3 regions of the Empedobacter sp. R132-2 genome follow, and region 1 is predicted to be linked to each of the others. Evidence: riboswitches for the same ligand, from Rfam matches in the RefSeq annotation. Region 1 holds a riboswitch; each other region holds the start of a gene.
The links. A riboswitch is a leader RNA that binds a small molecule or an ion and turns the genes downstream of it on or off. The one in region 1 is predicted to bind S-adenosylmethionine.

Region 1 (6,182 bases):
ATTTTTACTTAACGCTTTTACGCCAAATTAGGACTCAACCAACGTTCAGCTTTATCAAGTTCTATATTTTTACGTTTCGCAAAATCTTCAACCTGATCCAATTTTATTTTACCAACTCCGAAATATTTTGCTTCTGGATTTCCAAAATAATAACCCGAAACAGATGAAACTGGATACATCGCCAACGAACTTGTTAACTCAATCCCTGCATTTTTCTCTACATCCAAAATTTTGAAAATTGTTTCTTTTTCTAAATGGTCAGGACATGCAGGATAACCAGGAGCAGGGCGAATTCCTTTATATTTTTCTGAAATTAATTCGTCATTTGATAAAGTTTCATCTTTCGCATAACCCCAAACTTCTGTACGAACATATTTGTGCAAATATTCTGCATAAGCTTCAGCTAGACGATCGGCAATTGCTTTCACCATAATCGAATTGTAATCATCTAAATTTGTTTCGTAAGCATTAGCAACTTCTTCAATTTCATGACCAGCTGTGACAGCAAATGCACCGATATAATCTTGAATTGCTGAATCTTTCGGCGCAATAAAATCAGCAATCGAAATATTTGGTTGTTTTTTCGATTTTTTCGCTTGTTGACGAAGTGTATAAAACTCCTCTATTTTATTATTATTTTCATCAAACAATTCAATCGTATCATCGTTTACTGTATTCGCTTTAAAAAGTCCAAAAACAGCTTTCGGTTTAGCTAAATTTTCAGCTTCAATTTTATTTAACATTGACAAAGCATCTACATATAATTCTTTGGCATTTGTTCCGACAATTTCATCATCTAAAATCGCAGGAAATTTACCATGTAAATCCCATGTTTTGAAAAATGGCGTCCAATCGATAAAATCTCTTAATTCAGAAACTGTTGTTTGATGTGTAAAAACACCTAATTTATTTGGTTTAAAAGGTTTATTTTCTTCAAAATCAACTTTTAGTTTATTTTTTCGAGCATCTTCAATCGATAAGTATTCCTTTGATACAGCACGATTTAAGAAACCTTCTCTAATTTTTATGTAATCAGTAGTAGTTTCTGTTAGCAATTCCTCCTGTTGATTTCCAATCAATTTTTGACAAATCGTAACCGAACGAGAAGCATCTAAAACATGAATTGCTTTGTCATATTCTGGTGCAATTTTTACAGCTGTATGTGCCTTAGAAGTTGTTGCGCCACCAATCATCAGTGGAATATCAAGATTAAGACGTTTCATTTCTCTGGCAACATGCACCATTTCATCTAAGGATGGAGTAATCAATCCAGAAAGACCAATCACATCGACATTATTTTTTTGCGCTTCGTCTAAAATTGTTTCAGAAGAAACCATTACGCCTAAATCGATAATCTCGAAACCATTACAGCTTAAAACGACTGAAACAATATTTTTTCCGATATCGTGAACATCACCTTTTACAGTTGCCATTAAGATTTTAGAAGGCTCTTTGTCTGTTTTATTTCTAAGTTTTTCTTCCTCTAAAAATGGCGTTAAATAAGCAACAGATTTTTTCATTACGCGAGCCGATTTAACTACTTGAGGCAAGAACATTTTTCCGCTTCCGAAAAGATCTCCAACAACGTTCATTCCGTCCATCAAAGGACCTTCAATAACACGTAATGGCGAACCAATTTTTTTCAAAGCTTCTGCAGTATCTTCGTCAATAAATTCTGTAATTCCTTTTACTAAAGAAATTTCAATACGCTTTTCTAAAGGTAATTCGCGCCAAGCATCATCTTTCTTTTTCTCTTTTGTAACACCTTTTAGATGTTCGGCAAAATCAATCAAACGCTCTGTTGCATCGTCACGTCGATCCAATAAAACATCTTCAACGTGTTCTAATAAATCTTTTGGAATATCATCGTAAATCTCAATCATTTCTGGATTGACGATTCCCATGTCCATTCCGTGTTTAATGGCGTGATATAAAAACGCCGTGTGCATCGCTTCACGAACCGCATTGTTTCCACGGAAGGAAAATGAAACATTCGAAACTCCACCCGAAACTAACGCATGCGGAAGATTTTCTTTGATCCATTTTGTTGCATCAAAAAAATCGATGGCATTACGGCGATGTTCTTCCATTCCTGTTGCAACTGGGAAAATATTCACATCAAAAATGATATCTCTTGGATTGAAATTTACTTGATTTACCAAAATATCATACGAACGTTTTACGATTTCGATTCGACGTTCATAATTATCCGCTTGACCTTTCTCATCAAACGCCATAACCACTGTTGCAGCACCGTAACGTTTAATTTTCTTCGCATGTTCGATAAATAATTCTTCTCCCTCTTTTAAAGAAATTGAGTTGACAATCGCTTTACCTTGAACATTTTTTAGACCAGCTTCAATAATTTCCCATTTCGAAGAATCAATCATAATTGGAACTTTCGAAATATCAGGTTCAGAAGCAATCAAACGCAAATATTTTACCATAGAAGCTACACCATCAAGCATACCTTCATCCATATTGATATCGATAATTTGCGCGCCACCATCCACTTGGTCACGTGCAACCTGAAGTGCTTCTTCAAATTTTTCTTCTTTGATTAATCGCAAGAATTTTTTAGAACCAGTTACATTTGTACGTTCGCCAACGTTTACAAAGTTTGAATTTTCTCGTACAATTAAAGGTTCTAATCCAGAAAGTTGAATTTTTACGCCTGACATTGTTCACTAATTTTTCGAGGTTCGTATTCTTTTGCTAAATCTGCCATCAATTTGATATGATCTGGTGTAGTTCCACAACATCCACCCAAAATATTAACCAATTTTTTATCTAAGAAAGGTTTGATAAAATCTCGCATCATTTCAGGAGTTTCATCGTATCCACCGAAAGCGTTTGGTAAACCAGCATTTGGGTATGCGCTGACATAAAATGGTGCTTTTTCGGCTAATACTTCTAAATATGGAATCAAATCTGTTGCACCTAAAGCACAATTTAACCCAACTGAAATTAAATCAATATGTTCTAATGAAATCAAGAAAGCTTCTGTTGTTTGTCCAGAAAGTGTACGTCCAGATTTATCTGTTATTGTACCAGAAGCCATTAGAGGAACGTTGATTCCTGTTTTTTCTATCGCATCTTGAATTCCATAAAATGCTGCTTTTGCATTTAAAGTATCAAAAATAGTTTCGACAAGTAAAATATCTGCACCAGCTTCTAACATTGTTTTTGCTTGACGATAATATACATTTGCCAATAAATCAAAATCCACATCGCGATAACTAGGGTCATTTACTTGTGGCGAAATAGAGGCTGTCTTGTTGGTTGGACCTAAAGATCCAACTACAAAACGAGGTTTATCTGGGGTAGAAAACTCTTCACAAGCTTCTTTTGCTAAGCGAACGGCTTCGTAATTTAATTCATCAACCAAATCAACCATATCATAATCAACCATAGAAATAATATTGGCATTGAACGTATTTGTTTCGATTAAATCTGCACCAGCAGCCAAATATTCTCGGTGAATATCTTTTATGATTTGAGGTTGGGTTAAAACCAATAAATCGTTATTTCCTTTTAAAGAAGTATGAAAATCCTTGAATCGTTCTCCACGATAATCTTCTTCTTGTAAATTGTGCTTTTGGATCATCGTTCCCATTGCACCATCTAAAATAACAATACGCTCTTTTAGTATATCGTCTAATTTCATTCTAAATATTTTAAAAGCCTTATGGGAAGAAGTGTGAGGTAAGTCCTTATCTTTCTCTATTTGAGTAGGATTTAGCACCCAACTATACTTTGGGTTGCTAAGATTTCAACGGGCCTATTCCCTCCATCTTTCTTTATAAAGCTATGTGCAAAATTATTTAAAGTATTGAGAATAAAAAAATCAAGATTGAAAAAAACGAGTTCGAAACTTGGTTCATAGAAATAATTTTTGTTTGAAATAGTTCAAAATCTCTAATAGGTCATTTTTGAAATTTATTTTAGAAAATATTTCTTTAAAATTACTATTTTAAAGAAATAATATTTTAATTAGTTATTGAAAATTGTAGTTTTTAGAATATTTTTAATAAAAATAGGGTTTTATTAAAAATTATTAAGATTTGTTTTTTCTTTTAATTGTATTTTTTAGAAAATTATTTTTGTCTATAAATATTTATAGAATAAAATTCATTATTTGTGTATTTTTATCTATAATTACGGAAAATATTAAATTAAAGAAATGAAATTAATTTGGATATATAGAATTCTTTCGCCTAAATTTGTCCTCAGAAATAGTTCATTAAAATTTACATTTTATCAAGAAAAGTGGAGGGAAATGGCCCAAAGAAACTTTAGCAACCTGATTAATGAATCAAGGTGCTAAATCCATCCTTATAGGAAAGATGAATAAAAACTACTGTAAACCAATCTTCAATAATATTCTTTATTCAAAATGGTTCAATTGTTTTTATGCGATTGAACCATTTTTTTTCTTCACTTTTCTTTGGTAAATAATTAAAAACAAAACAAATAAATGAAAAAAATAAATATCGGATTGTTCGGATTTGGAGTTGTAGGAGAAGGAATTTACAAGGTATTGGAAGAAAAACCACAATTGAATGCTGCAATTAAAAAAATTGTAATTAAAGATAATTCTAAATCTAGAAATGCTCCGTCTGAATTATTTTCGACTAATGCGGATGATATTTTAAATGACGATGAAATAAATGTTGTTGTTGAGTTAATTTCGGATGCTGATGCGGCACATGATATCATTATAAAAGCGTTCAATAAAGGTAAACATGTGGTAAGTGCAAATAAAAAATTGATTGCAGATCATCACAAAGAATTATTGGATTTGCAAGCACAAAACAATGTTTCTTTTCTTTATGAAGCCTCTGTTTGCGGGTCAGTTCCGATTATTAGAAATCTAGAAGAATATTTTGATAACGATTTATTGAATTATGTATCTGGAATTGTAAATGGGACAACAAATTACATTTTGACGAAAATGGCGAATGAAAATGAGTCGTATCAAGATGCCTTAAAAGCAGCGCAAGAAAGTGGTTTTGCAGAAGCTGATCCAACGGCTGATGTAGAAGGTTTTGATGCGTCGAGTAAATTAGCAATTATTACGTTGCATGCTTTCGGTAAAAAGATTGATGTTGATCAAGTTATTCGAAAAGGAATTACTTCATTGAAAGTTGAAGATTTTAAATACGCAAAAGAAAAAAATTATACAATAAAGTTGATTGCTAATTCTAAAATTAATCATCAAACGGGTGAAATTACATCAACAGTTTTGCCAACTTTTGTTGAATTAAATAAAACAATTGCGCTTGTGAATAACGAATATAATGGAGTTTTGATTGGAAGTTCGCTTTCAGATGAGCAATTTTTATATGGAAAAGGAGCAGGGCGTTTCCCAACTTCTTCGGCTGTTTTGAGTGATATTTCTGCGTTGAAATATGATTATCAATATTCGATTCGAAAATATGAAAACAAAGAAGAAGGAGTTTTTAATCAAACAGGAAAGAAGCGAATTTATATCGGTTTTGAGAATCAAGCAGATGATGTTTCAAATATTTTTGATGAAATAGAAGAACGTTATCAGAGTAAAAATTACAATCATATTGTTGGTGTGATTGATATAGAAAAGCTCAAACAAAAAGAGACTATTGAAAATCCAAAACTTTCGATAATTGCGTTTGAGTAAATTTTTGTGATTAAAAAGCCTCAATATTAATTGAGGCTTTTTTGTAAATCTAAAAATTAAGGTTTTTGTAAATACTTTTCCAATAAAAGTTTTAGGGGTTTATTTTTAATTAATCCAGTATAAGTCATTTCAATTTTATAATCTTTTGAGATTAAAACCCAATATGGATAACTAATTTGTTCATTTTTATCAATGAATTCTTCTAAAAATAGGTGAGTTTTTTTATTCGATTTAGGTTCATATTTTTTGTTTAAAAAGATAATAGATTCATTTGTTTCTGCTTCAAATTCAATAAAATAAATGTCATTATTTAGAATTTGAAGTAATTCTTTATCCTTTTTTAATTGTTTCTTTTGAATCATACAGTAACTACACCAATTTGTCGAAAAATAAAGTAGAATTGGTTTAGGATTTTCATTAGAAATTGAATTAAATTTTTCTAATGAAATCTGTGCTTGGAGATTCAATGATGATAAAATGAATATGAAGTACCAGATTTTCATTAACGTAAATTGTATCGAAC
Region 2 (6,182 bases), on a different contig from region 1:
TTAGTCAGCATTCTCCTTCCAAGCCAATTAAAAGCAACCGAAGTTTTGATGGTTGTTGCAACACCAAGTTTTATTTTAAGTGGATTTACATGGCCTTTAAGTCAAATGCCAAAATGGATTCAAGCAATTGCAGATTGCATTCCATTAACACATTATTTGAAAATATTCCGAATACTTTTCATCGAAAAAGGCGATCCTGCGTTAATTCAACCACATTTAAATAATCTAATTGTAATAGGAAGTATTTGCTTTATCTTATCTTTGGCTATTCTAATCGTTAAAATAAGAAAAGCTAAACAATCGATGAAACAAATCGGAACAGAAAAGATTTAGCATCTTTTTTTAACTACAAAACAGATAATAAACCATGAATTTTCTTACAGTTGAAAATCTAACCAAATCATATGGAATCCGAACTTTGTTTGAAGATGTAAATTTTCATGTGAATGAAGGAGACCAAATCGCATTCGTAGCAAAAAACGGAAGTGGGAAATCTACTTTACTTAAAATTTTAGCTGGATTAGAAACGGCTGATTCTGGCGAAGTTCGCCCAAATAAAGGTGTTAAAATTTTGATGTTAGATCAAAGTGATGACTTTGACGAAAATTTAAAAAGTGAAGAATATATTTTCAATCATTCGAATGAAGTTTTAGATATTGTTCGTCAATATGAAAACATGATCGAAAATGATCCAACAAATCCTGATTTAATTGATTTAATGGGAAAAATGGATGTTTTAGATGCATGGAAAGTTGAACCAACAATCAAGGAAATTTTATCAAAATTGAAGATTGATTTCTTGGAGCAAAAAATTGGAAAACTTTCTGGAGGTCAGCGAAAACGTATTTCTTTAGCAAAATTTTTGATTGATTTAAGTTTCGAAACTGGATATGTTCTTTTGATTTTGGATGAGCCTACCAACCATTTGGATATTGAAATGGTGGAATGGCTTGAATATTTCTTGAACAAAGAAAACAAAACATTGATTTTGGTTACGCACGATCGTTATTTCTTAGATGCAATTTGTACCAAAATTCTCGAAATGGAGGACAAAACATTGTATGTACATTCGGGAAATTACGAAACTTATATTACGAATAAAGCATTGCGTATCGAAAATCAAAATGCGACAATTGACAAAGCGAAAAACCTTTATCGTAAAGAGATTGAATGGATGCGTCGTCAACCACAAGCGCGTACAACAAAGTCTAAATCTCGTATTGATGCGTTTTATGATACTGAAAAAGTGGCTAAACATAAAATTGTCGATCAACAAGTAAAATTAGAAATGGTGATGACGCGTTTGGGTCAAAAAATCATCGAAATGGAACATGTTTCGAAAGCATTTGGTCAAAAGAAAATTTTAGATGATTTCTCTTATATATTCGCTCGTGGTGGAAAAATTGGTTTAGTCGGAAAAAATGGTGTTGGAAAAACCACTTTCTTAAAAATGTTAGAAGGAATCGAAACTATGGATTCTGGAACAATTGAACGTGGAGAAACCTTAAATATCGGACACTTTAAACAAGATGGAATAGAATTTAAAGGCGACGAACGTGTCATTGAGTTTGTGAAAGATATTGCAGATTTTTTCCCTCTTTCTAATGGAAAAGAAATGCGTGCAGAACAATTCTTAGAAATGTTTTTATTTACGCCAGAACAACAACATACATTCATCTCAAAGTTGAGTGGTGGAGAGAAAAAACGTCTGCAATTATTAGCAATTTTGTACAAAAATCCTAACTTTTTGATTCTTGATGAGCCAACAAACGATTTAGATTTACCTACTTTAACGGTTCTTGAAAGTTTCTTAGAAGAATATCAAGGTTGTTTATTAGTTGTTTCCCACGATAGATATTTTATGGATAAGGTGGTCGATGAATTGATGATTTTTGAAGGCGAAGGAAAAATTTCTCGTTATATGGGAACATATACAGAATATCACATCGAGAATAAAAACAAGCCTGTAACTGACGATAAAAAGATTGAAAAAGAAATCGTTATTCAGGAAAAAGTTGAATCGAAAGAGAAAGTTGTAGAGACAAAACCAAAAAAATTATCGTTTAAAGAACAACGAGAATTAGAAGAAATTAATAAATCTTTACCAATTCTTGAAGCCAAAAAAGAAGAATTAACGAATTTACTTTCCGACCCAAATTTAGGTTATGACAAAATCGCAACTATTGGAGAGGAACTTCAAAAAATTGTAAACGAATTAGAAGAAAAAGAATTTCGTTGGTTAGAATTAAGCGAATAAAAATATTGAAAAGGAACTTTTTTTGAGTTCCTTTTTTTGTTTTAAAAATTTATTCCTACATTTACTCTATCAATCATCAGGAGTTTCTGAAAAGTCAGAACACCAACCGAGCCAAAACCACGCTACGGTGGTATAGAATGAGGGCAAACGCCAAAATAAAAGGTTATTCTCCACTCTATCCTGTTGTTTTTATCATTAAAAAATTAAAACAATGGAAAATCTAAAAAATGAATTTGTCGTATTATTCCGTGAATTAACTGACAACGAATTAGTCGATCGCTTTAATCAAAATGTAGGAAACAGTTCTTGGAATTCTGCAAGAAGATGTTATGTCAAAACATTATTTGACGAATTACAATACCGTAATTTTGATAGCACAACCATAGAAAGAGGAAACACATTTTCGCTTCAACATTATGTAATATTAATTGAAAATAGATTAGAATATTTAGATTAAACATAAAAAAAGGAAAACTTGAAACAAGTTTTCCTTTTTATTTTATGGTAGACAATATTACTTACTCTGCTCTTTTATAAAATCATTAATCGTAACATTTAATCGTTTATTTCGGATATCTTTTTCAAAACGAATTGGTTCAGCAACACGTTCTGCACAATCTTTCATCCCACAATTTTCGCATGTAACCGCAACTTCTTTTACAGGAATTGATGGGTCATTCATAAATTTAATTTTACGTTGTGCTGATTTGTACAACACACCTATCGTTACGCTTCTTAAATAATTTGGATTGAATGGATCTTTCGTTGCTGAAGAAATTACATAATATTTTTGATTATTATTGAACGGATACAACGAAATTTGTGCAGAAATCTCATGATGATCATCTTGATGTTTTTCCAATTCTTTCAAAACATTTAACGAAACCCAACGACGACAATAATGCTCATCCGTTTCATTTGCTTGTGGCGATTGTTGTTGATTAAGGTGAAGTTCTTTCGTTAATTTATATGAATTTGAGCCAACTTTTGCTGACAAACGCAAGAAAAACAAATCACGAATATTAAAATGTTTGGGTAACAAATTTGTCATTCGTTGATAAACCGTCTCAGGAGATTCGGTATATTTTCCAAGAATTTCTTGAAATTTAGACAAATCATGATGCTCTATAGCAAACAAATTCTGCATATCCTTCAACAATTTTTCTTCTGGTAACAACAACGCTCCAGCAAAATAAGATGCATAAAAATTGTTTAACAATTGATCAAAATTATCGAAACTTGCCCACGAAAATGTATACAAACGCTCCTTCAAATCAAGGTAATTATAGCCTAATTCTTTCGCCAGAATAAATCGTTTTTGATCATTATCAGAATTGATATTGATATACAAAAGTTTTTTCTCTTTGATAAAAATAGAACGCAATTTCGCTAAATCCTTCCCTCCTAAAGAAGTGAAATCTTCATAAAGAATGGTATAATTATATTCCTCTTTCAGAATTTCTTCCATCGTTTCATTTTTTACAAAATCTTCAGATTCAATCAAATATTCTTGTAAAAAACTTTTTGCTGATTTTTCAATTTCAGGAAAATAATTATCATTTGCTTCCTGAAAAGACCTCAACGAAGCCAAGAAAAAACTTTCGCGCGTAAGATTGTAATTATTACCTATTTCAATCAACGTAGAAATAAATGCATTTACCTTCATTGGTGCGTTAGAAATGATCTCAATTAAATCTCTTTCTTCAATTCCGAAGAGTTCCAAAGGAATTTCTTGTAATAAATTTGATTGTAAAATCTCAGCGACTGGTGCTAAATTTTTATCCAATTTTAATGAAACTATCTCATCGTAAGGAATTTCCAACGCTTCGGCAAGAGCAACAATTTTATCAGTTTTTGGATATTTTTTACCTTTTTCGATCTCATTCAAATACGATTTCGAAAGTCCAGTTAGCTTAGATAACTTAAACAATGACAAATCTTTAGCCGTTCTAACTTGTTTTAGTTTTAACCCAAAAATTAATTTAATGTATTCTTCTTGCATAATTTTTTCAAAAATATTTGGTAAATGTAAACGAATTTTTATAATTTAGCGAACGTTCGCTGAAAGTAAAATTCCGCTCGAATAACCAAAACCAAAATTACAACAAAAACACAAAAAATGGATACTATTACAAGTGAATTAAAATTATCGCAGAATAAGCTGGATAGTTATCCAGATGTTTTGACAACCGAAGCAGTTAAATTTTTAACAGCTTTACACAAAAATTTCAATGAAAGACGTTTAGAACTTTTGGCGAATCGACAAGAAAGACAAATCTTTTTTGATTTGGGTAATTTTCCAACTTTTTTGTCAGAAACAAAAGAAATCAGAAATGGGGATTGGACAGCAGCTCCTATTCCAGCTGATTTACAAGACAGACGCGTTGAAATAACTGGTCCAGTTGACCGTAAAATGGTAATTAACGCGTTAAATTCTGGCGCTAAAACATTTATGGCCGATTTTGAAGATAGCAATTCTCCAACGTGGGATAACAATCTTCAAGGACAACAAAATTTAAGAGATGCAGTAAATGGTACTATTTCATTGGAAAATAATGGAAAAAAGTATCAATTAAACGAAAAAACTGCTGTCTTGCTTGTAAGACCGAGAGGTTTACATTTGAATGAAAAGAATATCATAATAGATAAACAAGAAATATCAGGCTCACTATTTGACTTTGGTTTATATTTTTTCCATAATGCACACACGTTACTTTCCAAGCAAAGTGGGCCTTATTTCTATCTTCCTAAATTAGAACATCACCTAGAAGCACGCTGGTGGAACGATGTTTTTGTTTTCGCACAAAATTATTTAAACATTCCACAAGCTACGATTAAAGCTACAGTTTTGATCGAAACTATAACAGCTTCTTTTCAGTTAGATGAAATTATTTACGAATTAAAAGACCACATCGCAGGCCTTAACTGCGGTCGTTGGGATTATATATTTTCTTATATCAAAAAATTTAAGAAACACCCAAATTTTATTGTTCCAGATCGTTCACAAGTTACGATGACTTCGCCTTTTATGGCTGCATATTCGCAAGCAGTTATTCAACGTTGTCATAAACGAAACATACATGCAATTGGTGGAATGGCTGCTCAAATTCCGATTAAGAATGATGAAAAAGCCAATGAAATTGCCTTTGAAAAAGTGAAGAATGATAAACTTCGCGAAGTAAAAAATGGACACGATGGAACGTGGGTTGCGCATCCTGCTTTGGTAAAAGTCGCAAAAGATATTTTTGACGAATATATGCCACAAGCTAATCAAATTGACAATAAGCGAGAAGATGTTGTAACAACTGCCGAGGCTTTGTTAGAATTGCCAAAAGGAACAGTTACAGAACAAGGAATTAGAGACAATATTAATGTCGGAATTTTATACATCGAAAGTTGGTTATCTGGAAAAGGTGCCGCAGCTTTATATAACTTAATGGAAGACGCAGCAACAGCAGAAATCTCTCGTACGCAGGTTTGGCAATGGTTAAGCCAGTCGATTACGTTAGAAAACGGATGCGAATTTAATAGTGACAAATACAAAAAATTAAGAGCCGAAGAGGTTCAAAAAATAAAAGAATTAGTTGGTGAGGAAAACTATTTGAACGGAAGATTTGAAGAAGCTATTTCAATCTTTGACGAATTAGTTTTATCGCACAAGTTTACCGAATTTTTAACATTAGAAGCCTATAAGTATATTGATTAAGCCCTTATAACCAGACACACACAAAAAGAAATACACACACAACACACATTCATAAACAAAACACAAAAAACACAATTATGAGCAATCAAGAAAGAATTCAGAAGATTCGGCAGGATTGGGAAACTAATCCACGCTGGACAGACATTGTTCGTCCTTATTCAGCAGAAGATGTAATTCGATTAAGAGGTTCTTTGGACATCGATTACACTTTAGCAAGAT
Region 3 (6,182 bases), on a different contig from region 1:
ATTAAAGAAAGGAGATTTATTGATGTTGACAGCCTTTGGAGCAGGTTTCTCTTGGGGAGCAAGCTTATTGCGTTGGACAATTTAATCAATAAAAATCATATATTTTTGTTCATAAAGAACGGCAAGAAATTGTCGTTCTTTTTTTATTGTAAACTATTAAATTCTTCACCACACTTCTTGCATTTGAACACGTTTTTGTAGTAAATTGGGTAAACCCAAAATATGATAGAAGATAATAAAGAAAGTAAACCTTTTCCACCTTTCATTGACTTGTAATTGCTGTAATACTCATTACTTTCACACTTAGGGCAAACAAGAATTTCATCCAAATCATTGGTATAATTTGAAGTATCAATTTCTTCTAAAACTTTCATAGCACGATCAGTATCTTCTTTCTTAATTTTTACTTTCACGCCACCAATGGCATTCGACAAAAACTGATTCATCCCAACCGAATGTTCATCAATAACAAAAGCATCAATTTGTTCACTCTCTAATTTTGAACGTAAAATATGTGCTTCAATAGGGCTTTCAAATGTTTTTAATGTAATAAGTTCCATACTAATTGTGTTAAAAATTCAATTCAATATCCGATATAAAATTAGTTCTTTTTATCTTAATGTTTTAAATTTTTTAGTAGATGAAAAATGTAATTCAATGTTTATTTTTAATTGTATTGATGATGAATACGACACATGCGCAAAACCTAAAACAAGTTGCTTACAAAGATGGCTTACAAAAATTGAATGGTTTAGTAACCGATAATACAACAAAGAAAAGTCCAGGAGTTTTGATTTTACCTGCTTGGAAAGGAGCTGATAACGAAGCAAAACAAGCTGCAATAGATTTAGCAAAAGAAGGTTATATTGCGTTTGTTGCAGATATTTATGGAGAAGGAAGCAATCCGAAAGATAATGCGGAAGCGGCTAAAATAGCAGGAAAATACAAGTCTGATTTTGCAGCTTATCAAAAACGAATTGATTTGGCGTTGAAAGAGTTAATCAAAGCTGGTGCAGATCCAAGCAAAATTGCTGTAATTGGTTATTGTTTTGGAGGAACAGGCGCATTAGAAGCTGCTCGTGCGCAATTACCTATTGTTGGCGTTGTTTCTATTCATGGTGGATTAGCAAAAGATTTGGCTCGAAAAAATATCCCTCTTAAAACAAAAGTTTTAGTAGAACATCCAGCTGATGACGAATCTGTAAAACCTGAAGATATTTCGAATTTGGTACTTGAAATGAACGAAGGAAAAACAGATTGGCAAATGATTACTTACGCAAATTCAAAACATACATTTACCAATCCAGAATCACCAGATTACAATAAAGTAATGGCAGATAGAGCGTGGCAACATACATTATTGTTTTTAAAAGAAGTATTGAAATAAAACCATTAATTCGAGTGAAATTATTTTTAGAATTTTGTATCGAGAATAAGGTTTTAGAAGATAAAATTCATCTTAATTCTCGATACAATTTTAAAAAAAACATAATAAGAAATCTACTGAATAAACAACTGTATCATTTCATACCAAAAAGCAGCTGTAAAAAAGCCTATAATAATACTGATTCCAATAATCAAATTGGTTAGTTTGGTGTTGAGTTTAAATTGTTCCGCAATAATACTCGATGTTACTAATGTAGGCATTGCAGCTTCAAAAATAGAGATTTTAGCCACATCACCTTTTATCCCAATTACGATGGCTAAAAGCATTACAACTGCAGGCGCTATCATTAATTTGTAAACCATAGACATCGAAATTTGTGACCATAATTTTCTCCAACCATTAAACTTTAATTGCAGTCCAACTGAAAATAAAGCCAACGGACCTACAGTTGCAGCTAATTTATCGAAGAATGGTTCGGCAGGAGATAAGTCGATAAATTGAGATAAAATCAATGCACTAATACAACCCAAAAATGGAGGGAAAGTAAATAATCGTTTCAAGATAAATTTAGAATCTATTGCTCCAGATCCATTACTTCCTCCTTTTAATGCAGAAACTATTCCGATGGTTGATAAGCACAAAAACATGGTTTGATCACAAATAATCGCAATACTTAAATATTTTTCTCCATAAAATGCTGAGATCAAAGGGAAACCAATAAAAGAGGTATTGCTATAGCCGCTTGCCAATTCCAATGTTCTTCTCGAACGCTCCGAATAGCCTTTTGCTTTGCTGTAGAATTTCATGTAAAATAAACTTCCAACGGCAATAATGACAGTCGAAAAGATAGGGAATAGCATTTCTTGCGACCATTCTACTTTTGGTAAATACTTAAACGAGACTGCTGGTAAAGCTAAATATAAAATCCATGTATTGATCCCTTTATGTGCATCAGGATGTATAGATTTTGTTGCTTTAAACACCATTCCGGCGATTATGCAGACTGCGATTAATATAAAATTTACCATTTTTTAGATATTTAGAATGCAAAGTTACAATCCCATTTTTTTTTACCCTAAAGATATCACTTTTTATTCAATGCTTATTTTTTATAAAATGGCAAGATTAGATATATTTAATTTATTATTATCTAAAATTACTTTTGAATAATGATTTTCATTTTCCAAAATAGCTGTAAATGGAGCAGGAATTATTGTATCAGTTGTAGGAAACTAAGTTGTTTTAATAAAATAATTTAGTAATAATATTTTCCCTTCATCTGAGCCATTAGTACCAAAAGTATCAAAATCTCCTTTTCAGAATTTAGATGTTGTTTTCTATTATAATATATGATTAGTTGCTTCAATATAAGTTGTAGGTAAACCAATTTCAGAAATTCCAAAAATAGAATGTTGATCAAATTCTGCTTAGTTCTCATAAGCTAAATATATTCTTCATTCGTTTTACAAAAGTTAATCTTGTCCAACCAACTTGTAAACTAAACTGATTATCGGTTTCTTCAATTAACTCAAAAGCTAGAATAGTTGTATAAAATGATTTCGTTTTTTCTAAATCATTTGTAAACAATTGTAATTCTTATATTTTCATTCTGCGATTTTTTATAAAAGTAAACCAACTAAACAGAAGAAAACATCAAGACGAATTGATTTAATTAATTGCGCTATAAGTAAATTATTTCCTTCAATTAGTTATTATTCTTTTCTTTCAAAAAACCTTTTTCTTGACACAAAATTCTTACAGAATTTCACTCGAAATGACGGTTTTTTCATATAAAAAAGGTAGAATTATACTACTGATTTCTATATCAAAATAAACATCTATTTCTATGTCTCTATGTGGTCATTTATTCAAAAGTTGAGACAAATTATATCTTTATTTTATTCTCATCATAGTCACCAAAGAAGTAGCCACATGCGTTTCTTTGTTCGTCGTTTCGTCAACCACAAAAATCTCTGTGCGTATGGTGCTTATCTTTTTTCCGCCTTTTATCACATAGGCTTTTGATAGTAAATAATCACCCAAAGCAGGTCGTAAATAATTCACCTTTAACTCAACTGTTACCACATAACAATCGTCGTCATAGTGAGAAACAGCAGCATAACCAGATGAAACATCAACCAAAGAAGCAATCATAGCACCATTAAACATTCCGTGCTTACGTGTCATCATTTCTTGTTTTGGAATCTTAATCGAAACATAGTCCGTTTCGCATTCGATAAGTGATGCGTTATAAAATTTTAAGGTTTCTGAACGATTAAAACTTACCTCTACTAATTCTCTTTTTTCTGGCGTCATATAAAATTGCTTTCAACAAATATAGAGATTTGTCGAAAGCAATTTCAGTTATGCAGTTACGTTATTCAAGTTTTCTTCTTTGATAATCGTATTTTGATGTGACAAAATTACTTTATCCAAACCGCGGTAATAATTCCCTTTGTCAACAGTAATCAATAAATTATTTTTCGGAATTTTATTGATAATCTTATTGTTCGGGAAATGTTGTTTCGAGTTTTTGAAGGTAATAAATACATCATCTTCAGTTAGATTTTTGACATCATCTTCCGAAATAATATCAATCAATTCATAAGGTAAATAAAGTTGATCGAAGATATAATGAAACGTTTTAAGGCGTTTTCCGTTCAATTCTTTGCTATGTTGCAAAAAGTTTCTCAATCTATGTACAACAGCGTAGAAATTACCTACCAAAGGCGGTTTGGGAATATTACGCTCGAACAAGCAACCATCAATCAAACTAAGCGGAAGTTTGATATTCAATTCATCTGTTTTTACATTGTATAGATGGCGATAATCCAAACCTCTTTTCTTGAATTCTTCAATAATATGATCTTTTAGCGCAGGAACTTTAATAGGCAATTGTTGATTGATAAAATCGACCAATTTTTCATCTGATATAGGAGCTAAATTAAGCTCAGAAATGTTTTGTGACATACAATAAATAGTTAAAATAAAACAATTATTGTATTTCGATAATAGGGGATTTTTCGTTGTTTTTGGATGAACTCCCGTATTGTTTTACCACCGTGGAGACTCCTCTCGGTTGGTATCGTTTTCTACGATTCGAAATACGGTGTAAAACTACATAAAAAATTGAATATGTAGTAATCTTTTCTAATAATTTTATTTTAAAATGATCACTTAGAATTTTATTCTAAATTGGATATTGTTTCGATAATAAAGTTTTGAATAATTGCTTGATTTGTTTTTTTATATTCTACCATATAGATACATCGTAATACTAGTTCATTTATTCATTTTCCAATTTATCTCTATTCATCAACATTGTTAAACCTATCTCTCTATGTGGTTATAAATTTTATGTTCTGAATTAGATGCGACCATGAAACGAGTTTAGGGTGACGACTTCGCTATTAAAAATCAAGATTTTGAAAATTTTACAAATAATTAAGATAAATTTAATTGTTTGCCGAAAATTATTTTATACATTTGAGTAACAAAGTAATTAAAAAATGAAGTTTACGTGCTTATATATGTCGATTCGCAAACAGGTTTGGAATATCCAGACGTGGGAAAGTCATGTATACTAAAAAGAGATTTTATTTTTTAATATATTTTAGGTTTCCCCGTCGAGTTTCGATGGGGATTTTTTTTGAACAAAAACAACAATTACCAATATAAAATTAAAAACAATGCAAAGTTTACAACAATTAACGATCCCAGTTTGGCCCTTAGAGGACAACACAATCTTAAACAATGTTTCGGTAACATTTCAACTTTTTGGACTTCCATTAGGAACAGCTCCAGTCATTTTGATTAACCATTCCTTACACGGAGATTCAGATTGTACCTATCATTGGGATGGGGTCATGGGAAAAAACAAAGCAATTGATCTTAATGAGTATACGGTAATCTGTATAGATATTCCTGGAAATGGCGTTTCCCAAACCATAAAGTACGACTATATACCACGCGATCACATTACAGCACGCGATGTAGCGGTGTTGTTTTGGTTGACGTTATTTGAATTGGAAGTAGACGAGATTTTTGCCATTATTGGTGCAGACTTAGGCGGAGGATTAGCGTGGGAAATGGCATGTTTGTTCCCGAATAAGGTGCTGAATATTATTCCGATAGCAGCAAGTCTTAAAACAACAGATTGGTTAGTAAAAGAGCCAACAGCTAAAAGCGAATACCTGAAATCTATTTTCTATTCGATAGATATATCACGCAATAGAGGCGATATATTGCAAGTTTCGCAATACATCAAATCAAAAATACATGTGATTTATGTAAAGAATGGAAACTTGTTCAACAAAGCAGAATTAAAACGTTATTACGCCAAACTGCAAGAGTTTAACAAACATGTGCAGTTCCACGAAATAGAACAAATAGAAGATAACGAATTACTAAAAGCAAACATCGATAAGGTTGAAAAAATAGTAGATGGTATCCTCGAAAAAGAATATATAAATAACGTTGCATAAAAACTAAAGCTCCTGCAAGGGAGCTTTTTTTTAGTGAATTTTATATAATATATTAAGAAATAGTCTTCTTGTCTAAATTTATAATTTCTTTGTCTAATAATTCTTTAAATAAATCAATAGTATTATCAATATATTTTCTTGGATTACCAGAAGCAGTTATATAAAATTTGTTTAATTTATTAACTATTTCATTATATTTTAAATCATAATTGTCAGAATCATAACTATCAATAAGAGTCTTATACCAATTTATTGAGTTATGGGTTAATTTTCCATATTTTAAAGGAGTTTTATATTTAAAGAAAGATTTG

Region 2: linked by a shared signal. The riboswitch ahead of HXZ69_RS12645 (hypothetical protein) and the one ahead of HXZ69_RS12495 (homoserine dehydrogenase) in region 1 are both predicted to bind S-adenosylmethionine.
Region 3: linked by a shared signal. The riboswitch ahead of HXZ69_RS14135 (hypothetical protein) and the one ahead of HXZ69_RS12495 (homoserine dehydrogenase) in region 1 are both predicted to bind S-adenosylmethionine.

What each region holds. Positions count from the first base shown of each region.
Region 1 covers NZ_JACAGG010000032.1:13,840-20,021, forward strand. Annotated here, with positions in the region: gene metH (methionine synthase) at 18-2,681, opposite strand; gene HXZ69_RS12490 (homocysteine S-methyltransferase family protein) at 2,669-3,667, opposite strand; SAM riboswitch class I at 3,711-3,809, opposite strand; SAM riboswitch class I at 4,255-4,353, shown strand; gene HXZ69_RS12495 (homoserine dehydrogenase) at 4,478-5,659, shown strand; gene HXZ69_RS12500 (thioredoxin fold domain-containing protein) at 5,716-6,162, opposite strand; gene HXZ69_RS12505 (TonB-dependent receptor plug domain-containing protein) at 6,162-6,182, opposite strand, start outside.
Region 2 covers NZ_JACAGG010000033.1:16,321-22,502, forward strand. Annotated here, with positions in the region: gene HXZ69_RS12635 (ABC transporter permease) at 1-333, shown strand, start outside; gene HXZ69_RS12640 (ABC-F family ATP-binding cassette domain-containing protein) at 368-2,257, shown strand; SAM-I-IV-variant riboswitch at 2,326-2,425, shown strand; gene HXZ69_RS12645 (hypothetical protein) at 2,469-2,714, shown strand; gene HXZ69_RS12650 (helix-turn-helix domain-containing protein) at 2,772-4,259, opposite strand; gene aceB (malate synthase A) at 4,377-5,963, shown strand; gene aceA (isocitrate lyase) at 6,041-6,182, shown strand, end outside.
Region 3 covers NZ_JACAGG010000045.1:9,363-15,544, forward strand. Annotated here, with positions in the region: gene HXZ69_RS14110 (beta-ketoacyl-ACP synthase III) at 1-85, shown strand, start outside; gene HXZ69_RS14115 (putative signal transducing protein) at 144-560, opposite strand; gene HXZ69_RS14120 (dienelactone hydrolase family protein) at 641-1,387, shown strand; gene HXZ69_RS14125 (AEC family transporter) at 1,501-2,415, opposite strand; gene HXZ69_RS15340 (VOC family protein) at 2,822-2,974, opposite strand; gene HXZ69_RS14130 (PaaI family thioesterase) at 3,281-3,703, opposite strand; gene HXZ69_RS14135 (hypothetical protein) at 3,752-4,357, opposite strand; SAM-I-IV-variant riboswitch at 4,406-4,500, opposite strand; gene HXZ69_RS14140 (alpha/beta fold hydrolase) at 5,077-5,871, shown strand; gene HXZ69_RS14145 (hypothetical protein) at 5,924-6,182, opposite strand, start outside.